Regions from separate parts of the Spirosoma taeanense genome, predicted to be linked through region 1. Evidence: riboswitches for the same ligand, from Rfam matches in the RefSeq annotation. Region 1 holds a riboswitch; the other holds the start of a gene.
What was found. A riboswitch is a leader RNA that binds a small molecule or an ion and turns the genes downstream of it on or off. The one in region 1 is predicted to bind S-adenosylmethionine.

Region 1 (6,752 bases):
CGTTTGAACCGGCTGATCTGCTCAAATCGCGGCTCGCGCTCGAAAAGTTGCTTGGCCGTCCCGTAACCGGATTCCGGCGGGCACGCATGGGATTTGTTGACCCGAACGATGTGCAACAGGCGGGTTATCGGTACAATTCATCTCTGCACCCCACTTACCTGCCGGGTCGGTATAACCACTGGGGTGAGCCCCGGCATCCGTTTCAGGAAATGGGCGTGTGGCAGGTGCCGGCCTCGGTAACCCCAACGCTGCGGTTGCCCCTATTCTGGCTGAGCCTGAAGAACTTTCCGTTTAGCTATTATAAACAGCTTTGCCGCCAGACGCTCCAGTCCGACGGTTTTCTGAACTTATACGTTCATCCGTGGGAATTCACCGACTTGTCGGCCTACGGCAATATCCCAACGTATGTTCGTCGGCACTCCCGCGACGCCCTACTCGACCGGGTCGAAAGTTTGTTACGGTATTTAAAGCCAATGGGCGAATTCAGCACGATGGATGAGTTCGTCGAGCAATTGTCCATTCGCTAACATTTTTTAAAGCATGTCAGCTTTTCCCGGCCAATCCATTTTTAGTAATTACCGGTTTGTTTTCGGCGTTTACGCACTGGCCACGCTCTTTGCCAGCATCAAACTCACCATTCTGTTCAGTTCGAATAACTACAGCATCTTTTATTACTCCCTGTATCACCTGATTGAAGGTAAAAGCCTGTATGCCCTGTATCCAGCTCAGTACAGCGACCATTATCATTACGCGCCAACGTTCGCGGCTTTGTTTGCGCCCATCTTTGCTCTCCCCTACTCGGTTGGCTTATTTCTATGGCAGTTTCTGTTTGCCGGCGTGTGGGTTTACGCCGTTTACCGAATGCCGCTAACCCGACAGCAGAAGGTATTTGCGTACTGGTTCGGATTGCAGGAGTTGTTTACGTCGCTGGTCAATAGCCAGACCAATCCGCTCATAGCCGCCATTCCCCTTTTTGCCTTTCTAAGCTTTGAAAAGAAGCAGCCGCTCTGGGCCGCCTTTTTCATTGTCCTTGGGTTCAACATCAAAATCTACAGTCTGGTCGCAGCCGCTCTGTTTCTGCTGTATCCGCAGAAAAGGCGTTTCCTAGTGTACATGATGTTATGGGGCCTTGTGCTTGGGTTGTTACCCCTGCTTTTTACGTCGCCAGCCGAATTGCTCTATCAATATGAGATGTGGGTGCGGGAACTGCTGTTCAAGTCGAATCACGATAAATGGGCGAATACGTCGATTCACCGGCTTATTCACCTGTTTCTTTCTCCCGACGTGCCGACTGCGGTTATTATCGGCAGTGGAGTGCTGCTGTTCTGTACGGTTTACGTGCATGTCCAGCGGTTCGGGCAACGCGCATTCCGGTTGCTGATGGTAGCCTCCATTCTCATCTTTCAGGTTATTTTCAACCCTGTATCCGAGTCGCCTACGTACATCACGGCCGTTACCGGCGTCCTGATCTGGTGGTTCGTTGGGCCACAGTCAACCCTGGACCGTATACTTCTTATTAGTTGCTTCGTGCTTACGGTTCTTTCCCCCAGCGATTTTTTTCCGGCCGTTCTGCGGGATCAGTGGACGAAGCCCTATGCGCTTAAGGCACTGCCCTGCGTCCTGATCTGGTTCCGGGTGATTTACTTAATGCATGTACGTTCGCCGATAATGCATTCCGTTTCCAAATCGAGTTCCCTGATCAATTCATAAACACATTATCGGCTACGCCATTGGTTTCGAAACGCTATGGCAGCCGATGCATCCATAACTTTAGATAGAATGGCATCCACCTGGCTTGACTTCTGGCAGAAAGAGAATGAGTTTGACGACTCGATGGTAGCAAACTACGCTTATTTTCTGGCCCGGGTCGAGAAATACATTCCGTTATCGGCCAATCAGAAGGTGCTCGACATTGGCTCCGGACCGGGCAATCTGGAAGATGCTTGGCACGACCGCGTGGCCGAAATCCACGGGCTGGATGTTTCAAAACGGTATAACGAGATTGCCCGAGCTAAGCATGTGGCGCACCCCAATGTGTTCTTTCACGATTTGTCTGCGGACGATTATCTAAACTTCAGTCCGGTTGCTGACCAGCGGTTCGACGTTATTATCGTAATGAGCGTGGTGCAGTATTACCGTAATTCGGCAGAGGTCGAGCAATTACTAAATAACATTAAACAAGTAGCCGAGCCCGGTGCCAAAGCGCTGATCTGCGACCTGATTGTGGAGGAGAATATCATTAAAGACATTCTGAGCATTATCGGCAAGTCGTTCCGGCAGGGGCAGTTGCTGTCGATGGTGCGGTTGCTGTTCCGGTTACGGTTTTCGGATTATCACACCGTCCGGAAAGAAAACGGGTTTCTGGTCGTACCGGAACGGGAATGGCTCGCCATTTGCCAGCGGCTGAAATTGAATGCCCGGTTTTTATCGGAGCCAATCACCATGCAGGAAGAGCGCCGGAATCTGCTGATCCAGTTCTGAAGAAACGCGACACATCAGTATTCCTTCGGCCAGGAGACGATGCGTTTAAATAAACACCACGTCGTCGATGACGTCGGTGCCCATATCTTTGTTGACCAACTGAATGAGCTTCTGTTTGGCATTCACCAGTTCGTTGCGGAGGGGCGCCGATGCAATCTCAATGTGCAGTTTGCGATCGCGCACGTAAAGGCGACTGGTACGGGAAGCAATAGCGGGTCCCATCATGCGACCCCAAAACGCTTCAAGATAGGTTTCGTTGAAACGCGTCTGGAGCTGATAATGCTTCAGCAATTGGCCGATGGCGTCTTTAACGGTCGTTATACCGGCTACGCGTGTAGCATTTTCCCGGTTGTAACGGTAGGGCGTGTGGCTCATTGGGTACTGGTCTTAACACAAAGGTAAAAAACGTCTTCACTTCCCCTATATCTGTTTTCGTGATTGGCCGAAAAATTAAGGTAGCGGATAGAAATACCGAGCAGGGTTTGTTTTCCCACCGTTTGGCTGTTATACTTGCGCCATCAAGTCAATTGTTAAGCGCCATTTATTACGTTTCTCTCGGCGCAGATTGATTTATACAGAAGCGGGGAGAGATCAGGCTCTGCGAACCGCTGGCAACCTACCACATGGCAAGGTGCTAACTCCTGCCTAAAGCAACCGCGGTGGCGGATCGTTAGGGACTATAAATCGGTTTATCACATGCTCTACATCTTATGCTGTATGCCCGCGGGGGCTTACTAAAGCGCAGTTCACCCTCATCGCACCCTAAACCGGGAGTGGTTTTCGGGCGTCTGTTGCAGTCGCTGTAACCTTGTTTTCAGTGACAGGTGTTACGCACTGCTACCTTACTCAATCAGTCTAAACCCTACGCACCGCAGCAGCGGCTTTTAACTTTTGACTTCAATCATATGGACTCGCAACTTCATTTTGATACCCTCCAGCTACACGCCGGTCAGGAAACCGACCCAACCACCAACGCGCGGGCTGTCCCCATTTATCAGACTACGTCTTACGTGTTCAATGACTCAGCGCACGGCGCAGACCTGTTCGCCCTGAAAGCTTTCGGGAACATTTATACCCGCATAATGAACCCTACATCCGACGTCTTTGAGAAACGCATGGCGGCTCTCGAAGGTGGGGTGGCGGCCCTTGCCGTTGCCTCCGGGCAGGCGGCTCAATTTATTGCGCTGAGCAATATTCTCAGTGCGGGCGACAATTTTGTGACAACGTCGTTTCTGTACGGCGGTACATATAACCAGTTCAAAGTTTCATTTAAACGCCTGGGGATTGAGGCCCGTTTTGCCGATGGCGACAAACCCGAATCGTTTGCCCGATTGATTGACGACAGAACCAAAGCCATTTATCTCGAAACCATCGGCAATCCGGGTTTTAACATTCCGGACTTCGACGCCATTGCAGCTGTTGCCCGGCAGCATGATCTGCCGCTTATTGTCGACAATACGTTCGGTGCGGGCGGGTACCTGTTCCGGCCCCTTGAACATGGTGCGGCCGTTGTTGTCGAGTCGGCAACAAAATGGATTGGCGGGCACGGCACAAGCATTGGCGGGGTTATTGTGGACGGCGGCAACTACAACTGGGGCAACGGCAAGTTTCCGCAGTTCAGCGAGCCTTCTCCGGGTTACCACGGCATGGTGTTCAGCGATGTGTTCGGTGTTGGCGGACCGTTTGGCAACATTCAGTTCATTATCCGCGCCCGGGTGGAGGGTCTGCGTGACTGGGGCCCGGCCATTAGCCCGTTCAACTCGTTTCTGCTCCTGCAGGGTCTCGAAACACTCTCGCTGCGCGTCGATCGGACGGTGCAGAACGCCCTGGCGCTGGCGCAGTGGCTGGAACAACACGAACAGGTTGAACTGGTTAACTATCCCGGCCTGGAAAGCAGTCCCTACCATGAACTGGCGAAGAAATACCTCAAACGCGGCTTTGGGGGCGTCTTTACGTTCAAAGTGAAGGGTGGTCAGGCAGCGGCCGACCAGTTTGTGAACAGCCTTAAACTAATCAGCCATTTGGCCAATGTTGGCGACTCGAAGACGCTCATTATCCACCCAGCGTCAACGACCCACCAGCAGTTGAGCGAACAGGAGCAGGCGGCTGCGGGCGTTGAGCCGGGGCTCCTGCGTATTTCGGCGGGTATTGAATATATTGATGACATCAAAGCTGACCTCGAACAGGCGTTTGCTCAGATTGCGGAGCCGGTTTTGAATTAGGCGTTTCTGATTTTCGGATCGCAGCTATGGGTTGCGATCCGAAAACCCAAACTGTAAACCAATTTTGAACCTCCAGTACTTCGATTATAAATATTCCTTCCCGCTTGAATCGGGGGCGAGTCTGCCGGGTTTCCGGCTGGCCTATACGACGCGTGGCACACTCAATCGGAACGCCGACACCAACGAACCAACCAACGTTGTCTGGATTTGCCATGCGCTGACGGGTAATGCCGACGCCGGCGACTGGTGGAGCGGTATGGTAGGCCACGGTAAATATTTCGATCCGGAAAAAGACTTTATTGTCTGTGCCAATGTAATTGGGTCCTGTTACGGCTCAACGGGGCCGCTGTCAATCAATCCGGCCACGGGCATCCCCTATCACCACGACTTTCCGGCACTTACCATCCGGGATATGGTAAGTGCAATGGACCTATTACGTCAGGAGTTGAACATTGAGACAATTGATACCTGCATTGGCGGATCAGTCGGGGGCGAGCAGGCCATCGAATGGGCGATCCTGCAGCCGAACCTCATCAAAAACCTGATCCTGATTGCCTCGGGTGCAGTGGCTTCGCCCTGGTGTATTGCGTTCAATGAAGCCCAGCGGATGGCGATTGAAGCCGACCCCACCTGGTGCGAACGACGCGACGACGCGGGTATTGCCGGGATGAAAGCAGCCCGGGCCATGGCCATGATTTCCTACCGTAACTATGACACCTACGGCTTTACCCAGGCCCTGGATAATAACGAGCAGTTGGACGGCTATAAGGCCGCCAGTTACCAGCGTTATCAGGGTGATAAACTGGCCGACCGCTTCAATGCCTTTACGTACTGGACGCTCTCGAAAGTTATGGACTCCCATAACGTGGGCCGCAACCGGGGCAGCATCCTGAACGCGCTGGCTCAGGTTAAGGCCCGAACGCTGGTTGTGGGTATCCGTTCCGACCTGTTATTCCCACCAACAGAGCAGCAGTTTCTGGCCCGCCACATTCCCGACGCTACGTATGAGGAAATTGACTCGCTGTATGGGCACGATGGGTTTTTGATTGAATTCCGGCCGCTGGCGACACTCATTCGGAAGTGGAAGGCCGCAAATACGGCTAAAACAACTGTCGTTGCCTCACTAAAAAGTAATCCGTGAAAACACTGATGGCAGGAACGCTTGTTAATAAGCAGATAAGTTAATTCTATCCACTCAACCAGGTTCGAATGCTTTGGTACGAAGACGAGGTACGACAACTCGAAACAAAACTAAACGCACAATCCCCCGCTACAGATCGGGTCGTCTTTTACGGTAGTTCATCCATCCGGCTCTGGACAAGTCTGGCGCAGGATTTTCCTAACCTCAATACGCTTAATTTAGGCTTTGGCGGTTCAACGCTGGCAGCCTGTGCGTGGTTTTTTAAGCGGCTGGTGGTTCCGGCAGCGCCCCGATCAGTGCTGTTCTACGCAGGCGATAATGACCTTGGCGACGGTCGCCACCCGGAAGAAGTGTATCTATTTTTTCGGGCGGTTGCCGAACAGATGCATCAATTTTTGCCCGGCGTACCTTTGTCGTATCTGACTATTAAAATCAGTCCTGCCCGCTGGCATCTCGCCGACAAGATACGATCAACCAACGCCTTCATTACGGAAGAAATTGCTAAATGCCCGGACTTTAAAACTGTCGATATGACAACGCCCCTGCTGGGTCCGGCCGGGCGGCCCAAAAAAGAGTTTTTTGAGAGCGACGGCCTGCACTTAAGTCCGGCAGGTTATCGGGTCTGGCAGCAGACCCTGAAGGCCCGAAACGATATTTTTTAACGATTTGTTTATCGGATAACTGTATCAGGTTCAACCTAAAGGGCCCATCTTCGTTCATGAATCTTACTCAGACTATGCAGCGCGAGTATCATAGATGGCACAGTCCCAATCTGGGTCGCGACATGGAGCTGCTCGTTTTCGGCCATGCAGGGGCTCGGGTACTGGTCTTCCCTACCCGCCGTGGCCGGTTCTATGATTACGAGAATTTTGGCCTCGTAGCGGCCCTGGCCGACCGGATCGAACAGG
Region 2 (6,752 bases), 2.4 Mb from region 1:
CATACCGTCCATCAGTGGCCCTTCAATCACGTGCAGCGGCCGCTCGACCTGCTGCCGGATTTCTTCAACGTCCTGGTCAATATAGTCTGTAATTCCTTTAACGAGCGCGTGTTTCAGCCGTTCGCGGACGGGTTCATTCCGCCAGGCGTCGTCCTGCACTACGGCCTTGCCTTTGGCTTTTACGGTCTCAGCAAACTCAACCAGCCGCTCCGTTGCGTCGGGTCGGCGGTTCAGCAGAACGTCCTCGCAGCGTTCGAGCAGGTCTTTCGGGATGTTGTCATACACCTCCAGCTGACCAGCGTTGACGATGCCCATGTCCAGGCCGGCGCGGATGGCGTGGTAGAGGAAGGCAGAGTGCATAGCTTCCCGCACTACGTCATTCCCACGGAACGAGAACGAAATGTTCGACACCCCCCCACTCACTTTAGCCAGGGGCAGGTTTTTCTTGATCCAGCGGGTAGCGTTAATAAAATCAACGGCGTAATTGTTGTGCTCGTCAATCCCGGTGGCTACAGTCAGGATATTCGGGTCAAAAATGATGTCCTGCGGAGCAAACCTGACCTTATCGACGAGAATCCGGTAAGCTCGTTCGCAGATTTCGATGCGTCGTTCGTAGGAGTCGGCCTGACCCGTTTCGTCAAACGCCATCACGACCGCAGCCGCCCCGTAGCGTTTTACCAGTTGCGCCCGCTCAATAAAAGCCTCCTCTCCCTCCTTCAGCGAAATCGAGTTCACAATCGCCTTTCCCTGCACGCATTTTAGGCCAGCTTCAATGACTTCCCATTTCGAGGAGTCGATCATAATGGGAACGCGGGCAATATCCGGTTCCGATGCAATCAGGTTCAGAAAAGTCGTCATGGCCTCGACCGAGTCGAGCATGCCTTCATCCATGTTGACGTCAATAACCTGCGCGCCCCCTTCAACCTGGCCCCGGGCAATGCTCAGCGCTTCGTCGTAATTGCCTTCTTTGATGAGCCGGGCGAACTTCTTCGAGCCGGTTACGTTCGTGCGCTCCCCAACGTTCAGGAAGTTCGTCTGCTCGGTAATCTTCAGCGGCTCCAGACCGCTCAACTTTTGATACGGTTCGGGCTGAGGCAACGAACGGGGCGGGTATTTGGCTGCGACCTGGGCAATGGCCCGGATATGGTCGGGTGTGGAACCACAGCAGCCCCCCACAATATTGACAAAACTATCGCGGATGAAGCCTTCAATCTGATTGGCCATCATCTCGGGCGTTTCGTCGTACTCCCCAAATTCATTCGGTAGTCCAGCATTTGGATAAGCCGACGTAAAGAACGGGGCTTCTTTGGCAAGCGTCTGAATATATGGCCGCATGGGTTCGGCTCCAAGGGCACAGTTCAGACCCACGCTCAGCAGCGGCAGGTGCGAAACCGAGTAAAGAAAGGCTTCGGTCGTCTGGCCCGAAAGCGTCCGGCCACTGGCGTCGGTAATGGTCCCCGACACCATGATCGGCAGTGGGGTTTTACCCACAAAATATTTATCAATCGCAAACAGAGCGGCTTTGGCGTTGAGCGTATCGAAGATCGTCTCCACCAGCAACAGATCCACCCCTCCTTCGACCAGCCCGGCCACCTGCTCGTAATACGCATCAACCAGTTCATCGAACGTAACGGCGCGATAGGCGGGGTTGTTGACGTCGGGCGAGAGGCTGGCAGTACGGTTGGTTGGCCCCATGGCACCGGCGACAAACCGGGGCTTGTCGGGGTTCTGCTGCGTAAACTCGTCGGCCACCGCCTTTGCCAGCCGGGCCGATTCAAAATTCAGTTCGTAGGCCAGCTTCTCCATACGATAGTCGGCCATGGCAATGGTCGTACCGCTGAAGGTGTTGGTTTCAATGATGTCGGCGCCCGCTTCCAGATACTGCCGGTGAATCTCCTGAATCACCTCAGGCTTGGTCAACGACAACAGGTCGTTGTTGCCTTTCAGATCGTGCGGCCAATCGCGAAAACGCTCTCCCCGATAATCGGCGTCGGTGAGTTGGTAGCGTTGAATCATGGACCCCATGGCCCCGTCGAGGACGAGGATGCGTTCGCGGAGAAGTTCGAATATTGTTTTCAAGTAGTTAGACAGATTATACCGTTGCCTGGTGTTGGGCAGCGTCTTGACCAGTATCGTAAAGCAGGGCTTATGCGCAGAGAGACAGAAGGCAGGCTGTGCGTTATCTGCCCCGGCACCGGGCCGGGAGGAACGTGGCACCTTCACCATCGGGTGGGTTGCCAAGACATCATCGGGTCCAATCCCTCCGTCTTTCTGGATAAGCTACGCAAAGTTAACAAAAAAGGCGTACCGTCCGTTGGCACGCCTTCAATTCGCTATTCGACTGCTTACCAGGTCTGTTCAAGATCGGTTTTTGTGTAGGTATGGTTCCGATCCGTGTAGAATGAACGGGTGTCGCTGCGTTTGATTGCCAGCGGATTTTTAGCCGTCATCCGGTAAAGCAGGGCGATAGGAAACAGGAATACGAAGAACAGCACCGACAGGATAATCTTGCCGTTGATGTTTCCCAGCACCTCCGCCAGCCTGAACCAGATCCGGACGATAAAATCACCCGCCACCGGAATAAAGACACTCAGCAAGCCTACCCCGATAGCTCCATAAAGCCACCAGGACGATTTAAACACAAAATAGAGCACCAGCAGCCCCGTCACGATAACCAACTGAGCTTTGGCTTTGTCAGCAGCATCCATTCCGTTAAAACAAGGTGTAAATGAAAGGCGCTACGGCCGAACCACCGCCGATAACAATCAGAATACCGATGAGGAGCAACAGAATGATAATGGGTGCCAGCCACCATTTTTTACGTTGCTGCAGAAAGTGGAAAATGTCCTGTAAGAATTCCATGATCGTGTTGTGGTTGAAGGTTAACTAGCAAAAGTTTTACGTTAAACTAATTTATGGTTAATAAATATCTCAACTGCCTCAGTTGATTAACCGGTTAATCCAGAACAAACTCTTCTTTCCAATTGTCTTTTTCCTGCCACTGAGGCTGCTTCCGTTTGTCGAACAGGTAATTGCCAACAACCAGATAGTCCATTTCGGTGCGCATAAAGCACCGATAGGCATCATCCGGCGTACAGACGATCGGCTCACCCCGTACGTTAAAACTGGTGTTGACAATAACACCGTAACCCGTCAATTTTTTAAACGCATCAATCAGCTGATAATAGCGTGGGTTGGTGTCTTCATGCACGGTCTGGATACGGGCCGAGAAATCGATATGCGTAATCGAAGGCAGATCCGACCGCTGGTAATACAGCTTTTCACGCAACGGGAAACGGGCGTAATCGGCCGGTAGCGGAGCCCGCCGACTTTCAGTAACGGGATGCACCAGCAGCATGTAGGGCGACGTACCGTCGTATTCGAAATACTCGGCGCAGTCTTCGGCCAGCACCGAGGGCGCAAACGGCCGGAACGATTCCCGGTATTTGATTTTCAGGTTCAGCTTCTTCTGCATCTCGGCATTACGTGGATCGCCCAGAATACTGCGTCCGCCCAGTGCCCGGGGACCAAACTCCATACGGCCCTGCACCCAGCCTACAACGTTCCCATCGGCCAGCAACTGGGCCGTTTGCTTGCTCAGCTCGCCAAAATCGGCGAAGTGCGTCGCAACGGCTTTATACTTTACCACCATCAGTTCAACGTCCAGGTCGGAGAACGTCGGACCGAGGTAGGAGCCGCGCATGGCGTCGCGTTCGGTCGTTACCCGGCGCTCCTGATCGAAATAAATATGATAGGCTGCCAGAGCCGCCCCCAGCGCCCCGCCCGCATCGCCCGCTGCGGGTTGAATGAACAGCTTGTTGAAAATACCCGCTTTCTGCAGTTTTCCGTTGGAGACGCAGTTCAGCGCCACGCCCCCGGCCAGCACCAGCGCATCGGCGTTGGTCAGGCGTTTGGCCTCGCGGGCCATGTTCAGCACAGCCTCTTCGGTCAGGTACTGAATGGCCAGGCCCAGATTGCAGTGATGCGGCTGCAGTTCATCGTCAGGCTGCCGCTTCGGGAAACCAAACAGAGCGGCCCATTTTTCTTCGTTCACCATCGTTAGCCCGGTGGCGTAGTCGAAATACGTCTGATTGAGCCAGATCGACCCATCCTCGCGCAGATCGACCAGTTGTTCTTTGATGATCGCCAGATACCGGGCTACCTCAGGCGCGTGCGGATCGCCATACGGGGCCAGCCCCATCAACTTATACTCGCCCGAGTTGACCCGGAAACCCAGAAAATAGGTGAACGCAGAATATAACAGCCCCAGCGAATGCGGAAACCGCAGTTCTTTCAGTATGGTGATTGACTTTCCTTCGCCCAGCCCAATTGAAGCGGTGGCCCATTCGCCTACACCGTCGATGGTTAGGATTGCTGCCCGCTCGAAGGCCGACGGATAAAAGGCGCTGGCTGCGTGGGAAAGATGGTGTTCGGGAAAAAGAAGCTTTACTTTTTTGGCCGGATCGTACCCTAGCTTCTCCAGCTCCTGCCGTATCAGCCGTTTAAGGAATAATTTTTCTTTCAGCCAGACCGGGATGGCCATCAGAAACGACCGCAGCCCTTTTGGTGCGAAGGCGTAATACGTTTCCAGCAGCCGCTCAAATTTCAGCAGCGGTTTGTCGTAGAAGACAATCGCATCAACCTGATTAATGGTCAGACCGCCGTATTGCAGGCAGTAGTTGATGGCATTGGCCGGAAAGTTAGGATCGTGTTTTTTGCGGGTAAAACGTTCTTCCTGTGCTGCTGCTACTATGCGGCCATCTTCGATCAAAGCAGCCGCCGAATCGTGATAGAAAGCCGAAATACCTAATATGGTCATACAGTAAAATGACAAACAGAACTCTAAAAAGTGTTGGGTTTGCTTCCCCTACTTAAAACCCTGCTTTATTCGCTTACTTGTTCATGAATATATTCCAGAGCACAAGCCTGAAAACGGAATCGCAAATAAAGTTCTGATCATTAAGCCAGACAGCTTTTACGGCCTTCACCGTGCAGCGCTTACCGCTGAATTTATCGAACGGTCGTTTCCGAATTTATCACTACGCATATGAAGATCTTTGGCTAACTGCTGACTGACAAGTTCGTAGGCTTCGGCATCCGGATGCATGCCGTCGTAAGCCGTTGCCCAGGATAATAGCCGCGAATAATCCAGCACCTTCAGGTCTGCCTCCTCAAACAAACGACGCAGTTCGGGATCCATGGGATAAAGCGGAAAGACAACTACGTAGAAATTGTCGTTGCCGAACTGCCTGCTGTACAGTTCTTTCGACTTCTTAACCATGTTCACGAACCGCTGATACTGCTCGGTGCTGTACCGCTTGGGAAAGTTGATTTTAAACAGGTTCACAATGTTACTCCTGTACATCAGCCGGATCAGCTTCAGGCGAACCGGGTGCTTCTGCGCATAAGAGCCTTCAACAACGCCAGTAGCCGGGTTCACCCAGGGCAGATACCCCTGGGCATTATACGCCCACTTTGTGCTCGGGATTGCCCGCGCCAGATGGTCCTCAATGAACGTATACACCGCAATGCCGTTTTTCTCGGCGACCTGTTTCCGGAGGTTTACCGTTTGCAGAATCCCCAGCATATGAGCGGGCGAGTGGCCCGACACGCCATAGTTATACGGTCGGTAACCGGTATGCTTTCCAAAAAAATAAGGAATCGTACTCGTATCCGACACCGACTCGCCATACGTAAACGAGCAGCCCAGAAACAGGGCGTACTTGCCAACGGCCCGGCTGCTGTCGAAAGGCGTAACGCGCCGGGACAAATTATCGATGTGGTATTCGACCGGAATCGTGCTGGCTTCCGAAACCGACTTACCATTCATGGTCTTGTGCTTCGTAATAGAATACACTACTTCATACTGACCCGGACTCGGGCGACTGAATCCGAGCTGGTCATTCCGGATCAGGCTGAGCGTATTGGGCTTTGCCGGGTCAGTATTGTTTTTAATGGAATTGCTCCTGACGGTAGCCGCTGGCGTTTTTTCTTTCCAGCGCAGCACAAGACCGCACACAAACTCCAGCAGCAGCCAGGAGATCAGGAAGACAACCAGCGAGAGAACCGTGTTTTTAATCCAGGTTTTGCCGTAGAGCAGCAGGTAAATGAGGATACTGACGACAATGATACCCGTAACGGCATAAATCAGAATCTGAACTCCGTTGTTGCCGGACCCTGAACCAGAATCCGGACTTAACAATGCATCAATTGCCAGCACTGGCAGCGCTCCTAAAACAGGCAACGTGATAGCCCAGTAAAAGAAGCGATAAAACCCCGGTAAAGACTTCATTAAATGTTATTCAACATAAAGCAGGCCGAAGTGTACAGATTCTTTTTTCCACTTCTCATGTCATGCATACCTAAACAAAAAGCCTGTTTTAACAATGAAACTACGCTGGTTCATCTGGCAGAAGACGGTTCGAAAGCCCTTACTCCGCCGATTGCAGAACGACAAAAACCCTATTTACGTATCCGATATAGGCATTACGTATAGTTACCGATCATAAAAATCTTCAACGCATAAAGGCAAAGAAACTATCTTTGGCCCGTTCATAAAGCCATACTGGCACTCGCAGCTATTGAAACTGGCAGCTATTGACATCGGTTCCAACGCAGCCCGTCTGCAAATTTCGACGATTTTGCATAACGACGGCATCGTCAGCTTTAAACGCGTCGAATACGTTCGGTTTCCGCTTCGGCTGGGCCACGACGTATTCAATTTTGGTGAACTCACGGCCGAGAGTGAGGCC

Region 2: it holds a riboswitch for S-adenosylmethionine, as region 1 does, so the genes downstream of both, metH (methionine synthase) here and HNV11_RS03890 (O-acetylhomoserine aminocarboxypropyltransferase/cysteine synthase family protein) in region 1, are expected to answer to the same signal.

The regions. Positions count from the first base shown of each region.
Region 1 covers NZ_CP053435.1:904,357-911,108, reverse strand. The annotation lists gene HNV11_RS03910 (polysaccharide deacetylase family protein) at 1-527, shown strand, start outside; gene HNV11_RS03905 (glycosyltransferase family 87 protein) at 541-1,710, shown strand; gene HNV11_RS03900 (methyltransferase domain-containing protein) at 1,780-2,481, shown strand; gene HNV11_RS03895 (DUF721 domain-containing protein) at 2,527-2,856, opposite strand; SAM riboswitch class I at 3,049-3,167, shown strand; gene HNV11_RS03890 (O-acetylhomoserine aminocarboxypropyltransferase/cysteine synthase family protein) at 3,387-4,703, shown strand; gene HNV11_RS03885 (homoserine O-acetyltransferase family protein) at 4,768-5,844, shown strand; gene HNV11_RS03880 (GDSL-type esterase/lipase family protein) at 5,913-6,506, shown strand; gene HNV11_RS03875 (esterase family protein) at 6,581-6,752, shown strand, end outside.
Region 2 covers NZ_CP053435.1:4,223,274-4,230,025, forward strand. The annotation lists gene metH (methionine synthase) at 1-2,079, opposite strand, end outside; SAM riboswitch class I at 2,177-2,282, opposite strand; gene HNV11_RS17695 (SxtJ family membrane protein) at 2,346-2,708, opposite strand; gene HNV11_RS17700 (DUF5989 family protein) at 2,713-2,862, opposite strand; gene HNV11_RS17705 (carbamoyltransferase family protein) at 2,957-4,819, opposite strand; gene HNV11_RS17710 (hypothetical protein) at 4,985-6,292, opposite strand; gene HNV11_RS24100 (hypothetical protein) at 6,387-6,509, shown strand; gene HNV11_RS17715 (Ppx/GppA phosphatase family protein) at 6,582-6,752, shown strand, end outside.